Regions from separate parts of the Francisella frigiditurris genome, predicted to be linked through region 2. Evidence: riboswitches for the same ligand, from Rfam matches in the RefSeq annotation. Region 2 holds a riboswitch; the other holds the start of a gene.

Region 1 (7,955 bases), 360 kb from region 2:
ATTGTAATGATGGGTATGGGTGAACCATTAATGAATTTTGATAATGTCGTTCCAGCGATGGATATTATGATGGATGATCTAGCCTATGGATTATCTAGGAGAAAAGTAACTTTAAGTACCTCAGGAGTTGTTCCTAGAATATATGATTTATTAGAGCAATCTGGTGTTTCTTTGGCTGTTTCATTACATGCTCCAACTGATGAGCTTAGAAATGAAATAGTACCTATAAATAAGAAATATAATATAGAAGCTCTTCTAGAAGCTTGTAAGCTGTATGCAGAGAAAGGTCCACATAAGCATATTACTTTTGAATATACTTTGATGGAAGGTATAAATGATGATCTTGATACTGCTGATAAGCTAGCAAATTTACTGCGAGCTAAAGAAGTTCCTAGTAAAATAAACCTTATCCCTTTTAACCCATATCCAGGCACTATTTATAAAAGACCTAGTAATAATAGAATTCATAAATTTAAAGAGTTTTTACAAAAAGAAGGATTTGTAACAACTATTCGAAAAACAAGAGGCGATGATATTGATGCAGCATGTGGTCAACTTGCTGGTAATGTGATGGATAAAACTAATAGAAAAGAAAGATATTTGAAAAAATTAGGAGAAAATAATGAGATATAAATTAGTTTTACTAATAATCTTTTTATCTACATTTTTTATTTGTTCTTATGCAGCTGATACAAAAGCAAATACAAACTCTAATGGACAATCTAAAAGTTCAAATCAAAGTCAAAACCAGGCCTCATTTACTTTAAATAAAGGGAGTCTAAGAGATAATCTTAATTATAAAGAAGCTACTAAAATAAATGCTGAATTAGCTATTATTTACACAAGCAATAGTCTATTAGATAGAGCAAAGGCTAAATTAATTAAAGCTCAAGACTTAGCTAAAGAACATGGGTATGATTTAGCTATAGTAGACTATGCTGCAGGATTTTATTATCAAGCAATAGGTTCAAATTCTAGAGCCGAAGATAAATATAAAGAAGCTCTAAGCGACCATAGAAATAATTATGAAGCAATAAACTTTTATGCTCAATTTTTATGTGTTTCAAAAGATGAATATTCTAAAGCAATAAAATTATTTGAAGAATCTCTAACACTTCGAACAAATAATAATATGGCTCAAACATTATATTTATATGCAGAATGTTTAAATAAAGAAGGTAAAAAACAGGATGCTATTGAGAAAATGATTAGAGCAACTAAATTTAATCAGGATTATGGTATTGCTAAATTAAGATTAGCAGAAATGTATTATGACGAAAAAGATTATAAAAATGCATATAAAATTTTATATGCGATGAAAAATAATAAAGAATTTTTTATTAATCTTAGAGTCTTACAATTAAGACTTAAATTAGCAGAAATAATGAATAATAAAAATGAAGCTGCAACAGTTAGATTAATTATTTCATCTAAAGATGATAATGATGATGATAATATGATAGATTTCTATTTACCATCATCTGCAGATATGGAGTTATAAGTGATAAAAGATATAAATAAAAATAATGAAGAGCGCCTACAAAAAATATTAGCTAAATATGGACTTGGCTCTAGAAGAAAAGTAGAAGAATATATAGCAGAAGGGCGAGTTCGAGTTAATGGTAAAGTTGCTTCTCTAGGAGATAAAGCTTCTGATAATGATAAGATAAGTTTTGATGGTAAAGCTTTACATCTTTATGGAACACCTATGACACGACCTAGGGTTGTTTTATACCATAAAAGAGAAGGCGAAGTTTGCACGCGAAATGATGAAAAAGATAGAAAAACAGTTTTTGATTCATTGCCTAAACTTTCTAAATCTAACTGGATTATGATAGGAAGATTAGATATTAGTACTACAGGTCTTTTACTTTTTACTACTGATGGAGACTTAGCAAATAGATTAATGCATCCATCTTATGAAATTGAGAGAGAATATGCAGTAAGAGTTTTTGGAGAGCAACTTTCTCAAGAAAACTTGAATAAATTAAGAGCTGGTATCATGCTAGATGATGGTTTAGCTAAATTTAATAGTATAAGATTTTCTGGGGGAGAAGGTGCTAATATTTGGTATTATGTGACCTTATCTGAAGGTAGAAATAGAGAAGTAAGAAGAATGTTTGATGCTGTAGGCGTTACTGTAAGTAGACTTACAAGAGTTAGATTTGGTGATATTGTGTTACCTAAGTTTTTATCTAGAGGAAAGACTTTAGAATTAGAGCCTGATGAGGTTAATAAATTAAGAAAATCTGTAAAACTTTCTGCTTTTAAATATCCTAAAAGTTTATTAGAAAAATTTAAAAGGTAATATAAATGTCTTTTGATAAAGAGTTCAGTGAAATTCTAGGACTAACTCTTTGGGAGTTAAAGCCTAATTTTAAGCCTCTTGAAGAACAACAGTCCCCTAAGAAAACAGATATTGAATCTGATGAATTGAACTTATTATTCTCTAATAATACAGAGTCTGATAAAAACATTAATTTTTTTATATCTAATAAAAATCATTTAGGTTTTTTTAAATCTGTTTCATTTAGTTTATTTTTTAATTCAAAAATAAATATCTATCACCATAACTGTGACTCAACTCAAAACACATTAGAAAATTCTATAAATATATATGATAAAGATATATTAAAAGATTTTTCAAATATTAATTCATCTATAAATAAAAAGTATATTTTTAGTAAACTTTATGAATCTTCAGACTTTATCTCTAAGTGAAATTTATTATGAGGATACTCTTAATTTAATTAGAGAGTCTAATTATGATTTTTCTTGGTCAGATAAACAGATATTTGAAACTTTTAAAAAAAAAAATAATATAGCTTTTGGATTATTTAATAATGAAGAATTAATAGGAATATCTTTTTATTTGCTTGCTTTAGATGAAGCTGAACTTTTATATATAACTTTAAGAAAAGATTTTAGAAATAAAGGATTAGCTTATTATTTCTTAGAAGATAATATAAGATCTTTGACTAAAAAAGATATTAAATCTATATTTTTAGAAGTTGATTTAACAAATTTATTTGCTATTAAATTATATGAGAAACTTCATTTTAAAAATATTTCTATGAGAAAAAACTACTATAAGTATCCTAATGGTAAAACTAGTGATGCCTTAATATATCAATTAAGAATTGAAGATTAATATATTAATCTATAATATTCTATATAGAAGACAGCGGGGGAGCTTTAGCTGAGATAGTTTTAGAACTAGACCCTTTGTACCTGATCTAATTAATATTAGCGTAGGGAGTTTGTTTGATTTTAAATCTATCATTCAAAACTTTCTATTATTTATAAACTTTAATAAATAGTAGGACCTCTTATGGAAACAATAGGGAATATCACTTTAAATATATCATTTATACTTTATTTAGTTCTTTTTTTACCACAGACTATACATAATCAACTTAAGCATACCACTAGAGAGATAAGCTTATGGACTCATAGTTTGATGATAATAGCTAACTCTCTAGATTTGATATATGCTATTGGCTTTAATATGCCATGGCAATATATAACAGTAAGTGTAGTTCTATTAACATTTTTAACAATTCAGCAACTTCAAATTCTAAATGATAAATTATCAAATAAAATTTTTTTACATAGTTTTTTTATATTTTCTTTTTTATTAATTGCTATTTATTTTGCTCTTAATAATTCTTTTACAGAGAAAAACTTATTAATATTTGGTTCGATAAGTAATATTATTTATAACATATATTGGTTTCCTCAAATTTGGAAAAACTTTAGAACAAAGCAAGCAGCAGGATTTAGTATCATTTATTTATATTTATCTATTATTACCTGTAGTTGCGATATAGTAAGTGGCCTAACTTTAAATTGGCCTATACCAACTATAATTGGTAGCTTGTTTTTATTTTGTTTAATTAATATTCAAATTTTTCAATATTTATACTATAAAAAAGGAAATTATAAAGTTCTATTAGCATAAATTATGCTAGAATCAAAAAGTTATAATTAAAAAATAAACTTATAAATGATATATTTTTTAGCTAAAAATCAAAATTGGGCAAAAGCTGCTCCATGGTTAGGAATAATTTCACTTTTTTTATTATTTTTAAACTTTTCTGTTATAGATCCTCACTTCTGGGCATTAATAAATATACCATTATACTTTTTTCATCAAACTGAAGAGCACTATATTCCTGGTGGTTTTAAATCCTTTATGAATGAAAAAGTTTTAAAATCTGTTGATGGGAAAGAAACCTTAACAGATGTGAAGATTTTTTGGATTAATATAATAATGGTTTGGTTAGCTTTTGCTATTTTTGGGGTATTAAGCTTTATTAATCTTGGTTTTGGATTACTAATTATTATTTTTAGTATTATGAACTGCCTAACTCATATTCATGAAGGAATTAAGTTAAAAGCTTGGAATCCAGGATTAGTTATGGCGAGTATACAGTTTATAATATCTATTTTTGCAGCTATGTATGTTTCTATTCATGGGCTTGATAATGTATTAGCATGGTGGATAGGAACTATAGTTTTTTCAATTTTAGCTCATGTTTTATTATTTAAACTAGTAATGAGTAAATAGGTAATATAAATATAGGAAATTTTAAGATGTCTAATCGTTACCAAATAACTAAAAAAGTAACTATAGTTGGCATGATAATAAATTGTCTTTTAGCTATGATTAAAATGTTAATAGGAGCTATAGGAAGATCGCCAGCATTATTTGCAGATGGAGTACACTCATTTTCAGACTTGATTAGTGATATTATGGTTCTTTTTGCAGCTAAATATGCAAATATCGGTGAAGATAAAAATCACCCATATGGTCATGAAAGAATTGAAACTTTAGCAACTTTAGTATTATCTGCAATTTTAATAACAGTAGGTTTTACTATTGTTTATCATTCACTGTCTAATCTTATTATAGGAAGCTATAGTACACCAGATAAATTTACAATTTTTGCAGCTATATTTTCAATTTTAGGAAATGAGTTTATTTATCAATATACAATGAAAGCCGCTAATGAAATTGATTCTGATTTACTTAGAGCTAATGCATGGCATAGTAGATCAGATATGTGGTCATCTGTTGTGGTATTAATAGGTCTTATTGGAGCATTTATAGGCTTTGTCTGGATGGATGCTATAGCTGCTCTAGTAGTTTGTTATATGGTTGTTAAAATGGGTATTAAATGGGGATATTCAGCAGTATCTGAACTTATTGATGAAGGTGTTGATGAAGAAACTAGAGTGTCTATAAAAAAAATAATTAGAGATACTGAAGGTGTTCTTGATTTTCATTGCCTAAGATCAAGAAAAATGGCTGGTAAAATTATAATAGATGTTCATATTCTGGTTGATAAATATATAACTGCTTCAGAAGGTCATTATATTGCTGAAAAAGTTAGAAGTAATATTTATTATAATATTGAAAATATAAAAGATATAACTGTTCATGTTGATGTTACAGATCATTACGATGTGTTTGTAAAATTAGATAAGGCTGAACCTTCTAGAAAAGAAATAATTGAACAATTAAAACATTATTGTTCATCAACCTACTTAAATATAGATCTTCTTTTAGAAAAGAAAATGTTTCTATACTATTTAGAAAGTCATATAGAAATTTATTTATTTCTAAAAGATGAAAAATTATTAGAAGAATATCAACATAAATTATCAAATTTCAAAATAAAAAATCATAATATAGAAGTTACTGTATTTGCATATGTTTAATCTATTTCTAATTAATCTCTAAAAAGAGTATAATCTTAGTATCTAAATTTATTTTGATATTCTATGAAAATAAAAAAAGCTGTCTTTCCTGTAGCTGGGTGGGGAACCAGGTTTCTGCCTGCAACTAAATCTTGTCCGAAAGAAATGTTAACAGTAGTAGATAAACCTCTTATACAGTATGCTGTTGAAGAAGCTATAGAAGCTGGGTGTAAAGAATTAATTTTTGTAACAAGCTCAAATAAAAAATCTTTAGAAGATCATTTTGATAGAAACTTTGAATTAGAATACTCATTAGAAAAAAAAGGTAAATTTGACCTCTTACAGACAGTTAGAAGTATTATTCCTAAAGATGTAAGCTTTTTCTTTGTAAGACAGCCCGAAGCTTTAGGTTTGGGACATGCCGTTTTATGCGCAAGACCTCTTGTTGGCATTGAAGATTTTGCAGTACTTTTACCTGATGATTTAATATATAATTCTGGCGGTAAAGGTGCATTAGCTCAAATGGTCGAAAGAGTTGATGGTACAGATATAAGAGGATGTTTAGCAACTCAAGTAATACCAAAAGATAAAACTGATTCTTATGGTATAGTTGCAAAAGATGAAGAAAATTTTATAAAAGCTATTGTAGAAAAACCATCTCCCTCAAAAGCTCCTTCAAATACTGCTGTAGTTGGTAGATATTTATTACCAAATAAAATATTTAGATGCCTTGAGTCTACCTCAGAAGGTGCTGGAGGAGAGATTCAACTTACAGATGCTATTGCTAGGCTTATTGATCTAGATGAAAAAGTTTTGGCTTATGATTTTCAAGGCACTCGATATGATTGTGGAAGTAAATTAGATTTTCTTATAGCTAATTATGAGTTAGCACACGTTCATCCTGAACTTGGAGAAAAATTTAAAGGATATTTAAGAGAAAGAAACAATAAATAGTTATTTTAGATAATCAAAAACAACTTCTCCAAAGCCTAATGTTACATCAGCAATAAAATGTGAACCCTTAACGATTTCTTTTACTGGTAAATGATGAAGTGCTGCTTGAACATGATTGAAAACTTGTAAATCAACAGGACCAGTCCAAGCTCCTTTTACAGTTACATCTTTTACATAATATTTAACAAGTTCACATATACTTACATCTTTACCGTTTACATGCGGAATTGTTTTAAGTAAGAAGTTTGGAGTTTCTTCTAAAGATTTTTTAATAACTTCTTTATCAAGTTCTTCATACTTATAACCCATAGTACCAAAGGCTACATCTATACTATTATATTTGACTGTACCTAGTAGAGTATCAGAGTCTACCGTTAGAGTAGGATGAGCATATTTTTTTGGAAATCCCCAAATTTCACGACCAGCTGCGATAGATGGTAAATTATCTAATAGCATAATATGAGAATACAGACCTTTTTTACCTTCATATTCAACTTCTATAAGCTGTCCAGCCTCGTTAAAGCTACCAAAACCATTAGCATCATGCATTTTCATAAATTCAAATTTTACAAGTCCAGTTGGTTTGAGAGGCTCAGGAACATATTTCTTTAAAACTTCTAAATCAGCTTTATAATCAATAATAAAGTATTCTCTATTTGTAAATTTATAAGCAATCCTATTTGCTGTAGGCGACACTAGAGGCATTGAGAAAACATTTTTTCTAACATCTTCTATTTTCATAAAATTTCTCCAATATTTTGAATAGCACATTTTTATTATATAATTAAACTTAAATATAAAGTACTACCTCTTATAGAAAACGATTTATTTATGAATAAAACTCAACAATTAATATTTAATTTTTTAGATGATCAAAAATATATAAGTGGTACAGATATAGGCAATAAGCTAGGTATTAGTAGAGCAGCTGTTTCTAAGAATATAAAAAAATTAAAAGATACATATAAAATAAACATATTATCTAATCCTAGAGTTGGATATTTATTAGAAGAAAAACTAGATATTATAGATAAAGATAAATTAAATAAAAAATTTAAAAATATTGAGTACTTTTATACTATTGATTCTACTTCTAATTATGCGATAAGAAAGCAGAATAACTTTCTTGAGAATACAGTTTTTATATCTGAGCATCAGACACAGGGTTTCGGAAGATTTAATAGAGAGTGGGTTTCTCCTTTTGGTAAAAATATATATTGTACTCTTCTTGAGTTTGTAGATTTGGATATATCTAAATTACCGGGTTTATCTTTAGTTATTTCCATAAGTATTTCTAG
Region 2 (7,955 bases):
AGCCCTGCTATTACTACTCGTGGATTTAAAGAAGCTGAATGTGAGCAAGTTGCTAATTGGTTAGCAGATGTAGTATTTAATTGTGGTGATGAAAAAATAGAAAAAGAAACTGCTGCTAAAGTAGTTACTCTTTGTGACAAGTTCCCAGTTTATAAATAAATTCTATAAGTCTATATATTTTCTTAATTTTTTCTTATTAAGAAATTGGGAAAGGTTTTATAAACTAATTTTTTTATAATATGTGTCATAATCTTTTTTATTTGTACTGAAATTTGAAATAATATCAACAATATGACCAAATCCCATAATCATTATATGATTTTTACTATTTCCTATTTTTAATAGTTCCTCAATATCTCTAGTCCATAACTCAGATCTCTTTTTTTTCTTTTTTCCATCTTGAGTATTTTTATTAAGTTCATCTAGTTTCTCACTATATTCTATAAGCTTATTAACATCTTTAATTATAGTATTATCACATGGCAAATCTTTTATAGTTGAGTTTCCTCCTTCTTTAAGATATTTGTCATATTCATAATAAACAACCTCATTTTCTTCATTTGAAAATTTTAAGGTCGAATCTAATGATCTTAAAGATTTTGTATCAAATTGTTTTAAATTATTATTGTAACTTGCTAATGTAGCAAAAGTATAATCTAATGGAATGCCTTCTAGAGAATTAAACCTTAAGATTTTATCTATTTCACACATCTCCTCTTTAGTAATTGGTTCCTCTGCAATTCTCTTTTTTAATACATCAATATATTTTCCCAAGCCTATCTTTTCAAGTTGTCATTGAGCATAGCTAAACTGTCGTTGCCCAAGAAAATTATCTTCTATAAAAACTGATTCAAATTTTGTAGAAGTAATAAAATCGACTGTTTCTAGAGGAGCAGGGAGTTGGTCTATAGTAAGGTCATGGACTGAACCTAATAAGAATATATTATTTTTTTAATCTTATTCCTTATAAACCATAAATAATTATTTCTCATCTTTTCTCATTTATTTAAATAATACTTTTGGAAAAGAATACCTGAAACAAAATAAAATCAAAACCTCTAACCTAATATATATTCCAATATCAACTATCTAAAAGTTACCCTATAGAAAATTTTTTATTATCTAAAAATATGACTTATGGCATATAATGAATTTATTGATTCTCTTTTTCAAAAATATGTCAAATCAAGAATTAAAAAGATCAATATTATCTAGACACATAGTTATGATATCCCTAGGAGGAACTATCTCTGCTAGTTTTTTCTTAGGCGTTGGAAGTATATTAAACACAGTAGGAGCTTTTGGTACAGTTCTAGGTTTTATACTAGGTGGCATACTCATGATGATAGTCCTAGTCAGCTTAGCAGAGATGGCTGTAGCACTCCCAGTAAGTGGATCATTCCAAAGCTATGCCACTAGATTCTTATCTAAATATGCTGGCTTTTTAACTGGTTGGCTATACCTAATAAATTGGGTCACCGCAGCAGCAGCTTCTCTTGTTGCTGCTGCAATAATTTGTAATAACTTTTTCCCTATAATATCAGTATGGCAATACTGTTTACTCTTTATTGTCTCAATAAGTCTACTTAATTTTTTATCTGTTAGGATTTTTGCAGAAATTGAATTTTGGCTGGCTGGTATAAAAATCTTAACTATTCTGATTTTTATTCTAATTGGCGGATTAATAGTATTTGGATTTTTACATACAAATAAACCCGTTGCTGGATTAGTAAATTTTTATACTGATGGATTATTCCCAAATGGTTTCCAAGCTTTTGCTTTTGGTTTAGTAATAATAGTTTGTACCTTTCAGGGCGCTGAATTAGTTGGTATTGCAGCTGGAGAAACTAAAGATCCTGTAAAAAATATTATCAAAGCTATTAAAAGTGTAGCCTTACGTATTTTAGTATTTTTTATTTTCTCAACTTTTATAATTGCATACATAATACCTTATAAAGATTCTAGCGTAATTGATACACCTTTTGTAACTGTGCTCAAGCTAGTAAATATAAGATATATAGACACAATAATGCAACTTGTAATACTAACAGCTAGTTTATCTGCGGTTAATTCTGCTTTTTATGCTTGTGCTAGACTACTTTGGTCTATGTCTAATGATAACCAAGCACCTAAATTATTTAAGAAAATTAATAAACACCATATTCCATACTATGGCGTAATTTTTACAGCTATTATCTCTTGCATATGTTTACTTAGTAGATTTATAGGTGCTGAAAAAGTTTTCATCCTCATAATATCATCATCCGGAATGGTTGGATGTTTAATCTGGTTAGTCATTAGTTTGTGCCATATCAAATTCAGAAAATCTTTATCAAAAGAAGAAATTAAACAGCTTAAATTTAAAGCCTTTGGATTTCCAATACTGCCTTATGCTAGCATTATATTTAATAGCCTAATCATACTAGGGATGTTATGTGATCCAGATCAGAGAATAGTAGTTTTCTCTGGGGTGATACTTATAGTTATTTTTTCATTAATGTATAAATTTTTTTATAAAAATTATTAGAAAACTCTATCAAGAAATTTACCAACACTAATCATTTCTCTTTTATCTAAAGCACATTGAACAACATATAACTTATCCTCTACGACATAATAAATCGCATCTTGTTGATACTTTAGTCCATAATCACAAGCTTTTTCTAAATCAAAACAGTTTGCCATAAATCCATTTTCTTTATGTTTAGATTCTGGATCAAAGCCATTTATTTCATATATAAAAGAGAAGCTTTCTTTCAAATCTTTTTTTAAAGCATTATTTCTAGATATATTTTCTTCTTTAGATAGCTTTTGATTTAAAGGATTCCATGCTGTTAAGATCATAAATTTATCAGGATATTTAGCTGGTTTGATAGGTATTTCAAACTTTGTTGTAAAATACCATTCTGGCATATTATTAGAATTCATATTATTCTCTAATTTGTCCATTACCTCTAATAACATATTTCAATGTTGTAAGCTCATTAATCCCCATAGGTCCTCTTGCATGAAGCTTTTGTGTGCTAATACCAATTTCTCCACCAAAACCAAATTCACCACCATCTGTAAATCTAGTAGAAACATTTGCATAAACAGCTGCTGCATCAACTTCATTTAGAAATATTTCCGTATTAGTATAGCTTTCAGTAATAATACTTTCGGAATGCATACTTCCATAAGTATTAATATGCTCTACAGCCTCTTTAACATTAGAAACTGTCTTAATAGATAAAATAAGATCTAGATATTCAGTCTCCCAATCTTCTACAGTCGCTAATTTAGCTTGTTTCAAATATTCTAAGCTCTTATCATCAGCTCTTATTTCAACACTATTTTTTATAAGTTCATTTTCTAATTCTGGTAAAAACTTATCTAAAATATCTTCATGAATAAGCAATGTTTCTAAAGAATTACAAACACCAGGTCTTTGAACTTTAGCATTAATAACTATTTTTAATGCTTTGTCTAAATCTGCAAACTCATCTATATATGTATGACAAATTCCTGCTCCTGTCTCAATCATTGGAACTGTTGCATCATTCTGAATAGCTTTTTTAAGACCCTTTCCACCTCTTGGTATTATTACATCAACATATTTATCTAAAGTAACTAGCTCTTTAACCAACTCTCTATCTGTATTTTCAACTAGTTGAACAGTGCCTTCAGGTAATCCATTTTTAGTACAAACGTCAACAAATATATTTTTCAAAGCTTTATTTGTATTTATTGAGTCAGAGCCACCTCTTAGGATAATTGCATTACCAGATTTTAAAGCTAATACACCAGCATCTATAGTTACATTAGGACGTGATTCAAAAATCATAGCAATAACACCTAATGGTACTCTAACTTGAGATATTGTCATACCTTTAGGATGTTTAAATCCTTTTTCAATTTTACCTATTGGATCAGCAAAATCAGCTATTTGCCTAACTCCATCAGCCATTGATTTTATTCTTGTATCAGTCAGAGTTAACCTATCTAAAAAGGCTTTTGATAAGCCTCTTTCACTAGCTACAGTTAAGTCTTTTTGATTTTCTTCTTTAATATAATTAGCCTTCTCTAGTAAAGCTTTTTCTAGATCATATAAAACTTTATTTTTAGTTATAGTATTTAACTGTGCTAGATGCTTTGAAGCTTCCTTAGCTTTTACTCCAAGATCTAAAATATAATTACTGCTCATTTCTAAGCCTCTTTAATATGTAAGTTATCAATATGAACTATTTCATTATAGTCACAGTAGCCTAGTATTTTTACAATATCATAGCTTTTATTACCTTTAATAAGCTCAATCTCTTTTGATGAATAGTTAGATAGCCCTGTAGCTATTTCTTCACCATACTTATTAAATATAGCTACTGTAGAGCCTTTAGAAAAACTACCCTCTGCTTTTACTACTCCACAAGGTAGCAAACTCTTAGATTTATAAAGTGCCTCTACTGCGCCATCATCTATTATCAGTATTCCTTTTTTATTACTGCTATAACTTATCCAATGTTTCTTAGCGGCAATCTGCTTACTATCTTTTAGAAAAAGAGTCCCGATATCTTCACCATCTATAATCTTTCTCAAATTTTGTGGATTCTCGCCACAAGCTATAATCATATTAGTCCCAGACTTTGTAGCTATCTCACCAGCTTTTAATTTTGTTGCCATACCACCTGTAGCAAATTTTGAACCTGCTCCTCCTGCCATAGCTTTTATTTCAGCAGAAATATGTAGAACTGTATCTAAGAACTTTGCTGAACTCTCGACTTTTGGATTAGCTGTATATAAACCATCTATATCTGACAATATAACTAAAAGATCAGCTTCTACTAGACTTGCCACTAAAGCTGACAAAGTGTCATTATCCCCTACTTTTATCTCATCAACAACAACAGCATCATTTTCATTAACTACTGGTATAACTCCTTTATTAATTAAAGCAAAAAATGTGTTCCTGGCATTTAAATACCTTTCTCTATTTGCAATATCATCTTTTGTTAAAAGCAGCTGACCAATATTTTTACCATACTCAGAGAAAAGCTTTTGATATAAATGAGTCAAAGCTACTTGACCCACAGCTGCGACTGCCTGTTTTTCTGGTAGAGTTTTAGGTTTGTTTGTAAGGTTCAATTTACCCATACCAGCACCAACTGCTCCAGAGGTAACCAATACAACTTCATATCCTTGATTATGCAAATCAGATAATTGACGAACTATTTTTTCTATACGATCAATATTCAATAAACCACTACTATGAGTCAAAGTACTAGTGCCTATTTTTATAACAATTCTTTTTGTATTTCTAAGATACTCTTTTCTACTCATATTCTATTGGATTTAAAAGCTTTTAGTATGATTGTATAATTATTTAATATATCTTCATAGAGATGTATATTAAAATTTAATTTGATTATATTTCTAATCCACACCATATGGAGAATGGATAATGAAAATTCCAAAAGCTTGGTATGCTATAGCACATATTAATGAGTTTAAAAATAAACCTCAAAAATTAGAAAGATTTGGCTTAAATCTTGTAGTTTGGAAAAATGATGATAACAAAATAATCATTATGGATAATAACTGTCCACATCGAGGTGCTGAGCTAAGCTCAGGTAAAGTTATTGATAATTGTATTACATGTCCTTTTCATGGGTTTCAATTTAATGATGTTGGTAATTGCAAATATACTCCTGAAACGCAGTGTTCTATTCCCAAATTAAAAGCTAACGTTTATCCTACAAAAATAATAGCGGATATGATCTGGATAAATATCTTTGATGAAGATTTAAACAATGATTATGCATTTAAATTCTGCCAGGAACTCTTTGACTCATTTAATGGCAAATATGCGATGATAACTGATATCTGGAATAATAATATAAGGCATTGCATAGAGAACCAACTTGACTATACACATCTAGCCACTGTACATAAAAGAACTATTGGTAAAGGCTATAAAATATCAGATGATATTAAAATTATAGAGAAAGACAAAAATATTGAAGCCATAAAGAGTGGTGAATTAATGATTAAATATATTTTTCCAAATGCTTGGCTTCTTAATATTTCAAAGAAAATGAAAGTTAGCGCTTACTTTGTTCCTATAAATGAAAATCAAACAAAAATATATATATTACATTATCGTAACTTTTTAACCGCTAAGATTTTGAAACCTATTATGGATATAATGTTTAGCATTGGAAATAGAATAGTGCTTAACGAAGACAAAAGAGTCGTGAATACTCAGAGATATTCAAAAGAAACTTATAATAATGATTTCCTTCTTAAACATGATCAAATCATCAAGATTTTTAGAGAAATCTGGAAAGAAGACATCTAATTAAATCTATTTGACTACGTAAACTATTTCTACTAGAATCAATTTTGAAATAAGTTCACCAGGGGTGCTGACTTTTAGTTGGCTGAGACTTGACCCTTTGAACCTGCTCTGGTTAATACCTGCGGAGGGAGTGTGAAAGTAAACTTAAAAAGTATTTTAATCAATTTATCTTTTATGTTTTTACTTTCTTCCTCTGTTAAAAATAAGGAAGATATACATGAAAGATGCTCTAAAACTAATATTAGTTACAAATAAGCAAAATCAACCAATTAGTGACTACTTAGAATTGATAAAAATTTGTGCAACCTCTGGTATAACCTCTGTTCAACTTAGAGAAAAAACTTTGAGCGGTCATGATTTATTACTATTTGGGCAGAAGTTAAAGAAATTACTAGACGCTTTAAATATTCCTTTAATAGTAAACGATAATATAGAGCTTTGTTTAAAGTTAAATGCTTATGGGCTACATCTAGGACAGTCAGATGGAAATATTCAAAAAGCTAGAGAACTTCTGGGTCCAAACAAAATACTAGGACTAAGTACAAATAACCTAGAACAAATCAAAATCGCAAATAACTTACCTATCGATTATATAGGTGTTGGTAGTATTTTTCCCACAAGAAATAAACCGAATATTGAAACCATCTGGGGTATAAACAACTTAAAAGAAGCTTACAAAATCTCAAAACATCCAATTGTTGCCATTGGCGGAATAAATAATACAAATGCTAAAAATGTTCTGCAAACAGGAGTTTATGGAATTGCTGCTATAGAAGCTTTTCATAATCAAAACAGCAAAGAAAATTACCAAAACTTAAGGAGAATTGTTGATGAAAGAAAATATGCTTAAAGAAATTCAAAAGGCTCTTTACTCATTAAGAGAGAAAAAACCTGTAGTGCTTAATCTTACTAATTTTGTAACTATGGATTTTGTTGCAAATAGTTTATTAGCTGTTGGTGCTGCTCCTATCATGAGTCAATATGAAGAGGAGCTTGATGAGCTAGTATCTATATCTTCAGCCATATATATAAATATTGGGACATTAGACAACAATTTTCTAAATAGAATTACACAAGCTATAAATTCTGCAGATAGATATAAGAAACCAATAATTCTTGATCCTGTTGGTTCCGGAGCTACTCAAATTAGAACTACTTCTGCTAAAAAAATAGCAAACCATGCATCTATTATACGAGGTAATGCTAGTGAAATTATATCCCTTACTGATTCACTCTTGTTCTCAAAAGGTGTTGAAACAGCTAATACCATAAATGATGCAAAACCAGCTGCTATAAAGTTAGCTAATACCTATAAATCAGTTATAGCTATAAGTGGTGAAATAGATTTTATTACGAATGGAGAAACAAGTATTGAAGTACCTTTTGGTTCTAACTTAATGCCTCTTGTTACTGGTATGGGTTGCTCTTTAACAGCAGTTATAGCTGCTTTTAGATGTGTCATTGAAGATTCTTTTGAAGCAACAAAATTAGCTACTCAATACTTTACGCTCTGTGGAGAATTAACTTCTTTAGAAAATAAACACCCTGCTTCTTTTAAAATATCTTTTTTGGATCAATTACATGCTAGCAACTTCAAACTTATGGAGAAGATAATATGAATTTA

What was found. Region 2 has a riboswitch for thiamine pyrophosphate ahead of thiE (thiamine phosphate synthase). Riboswitches for the same ligand answer to the same signal wherever they lie in the genome.
Positions count from the first base shown of each region.
Region 1: linked by a shared signal. The riboswitch ahead of KX01_RS06520 (PQ-loop repeat-containing protein) and the one ahead of thiE (thiamine phosphate synthase) in region 2 are both predicted to bind thiamine pyrophosphate.

Region 1 covers NZ_CP009654.1:1,304,876-1,312,830, reverse strand. The annotation lists gene rlmN (23S rRNA (adenine(2503)-C(2))-methyltransferase RlmN) at 1-633, shown strand, start outside; gene KX01_RS06540 (pilus assembly protein PilF) at 623-1,501, shown strand; gene rluB (23S rRNA pseudouridine(2605) synthase RluB) at 1,502-2,308, shown strand; gene KX01_RS06530 (hypothetical protein) at 2,314-2,721, shown strand; gene KX01_RS06525 (GNAT family N-acetyltransferase) at 2,693-3,151, shown strand; TPP riboswitch at 3,177-3,276, shown strand; gene KX01_RS06520 (PQ-loop repeat-containing protein) at 3,332-3,961, shown strand; gene KX01_RS06515 (HXXEE domain-containing protein) at 4,007-4,570, shown strand; gene KX01_RS06510 (cation diffusion facilitator family transporter) at 4,597-5,724, shown strand; gene galU (UTP--glucose-1-phosphate uridylyltransferase GalU) at 5,788-6,657, shown strand; gene KX01_RS06500 (acetoacetate decarboxylase) at 6,658-7,398, opposite strand; gene KX01_RS06495 (biotin--[acetyl-CoA-carboxylase] ligase) at 7,489-7,955, shown strand, end outside.
Region 2 covers NZ_CP009654.1:1,662,430-1,670,384, forward strand. The annotation lists gene glyA (serine hydroxymethyltransferase) at 1-159, shown strand, start outside; gene KX01_RS08335 (hypothetical protein) at 217-711, opposite strand; gene KX01_RS08340 (amino acid permease) at 1,178-2,527, shown strand; gene KX01_RS08345 (DUF3293 domain-containing protein) at 2,524-2,928, opposite strand; gene KX01_RS08350 (glutamate-5-semialdehyde dehydrogenase) at 2,930-4,183, opposite strand; gene proB (glutamate 5-kinase) at 4,186-5,313, opposite strand; gene KX01_RS08360 (Rieske 2Fe-2S domain-containing protein) at 5,432-6,331, shown strand; TPP riboswitch at 6,382-6,479, shown strand; gene thiE (thiamine phosphate synthase) at 6,549-7,181, shown strand; gene thiM (hydroxyethylthiazole kinase) at 7,162-7,950, shown strand; gene thiL (thiamine-phosphate kinase) at 7,947-7,955, shown strand, end outside.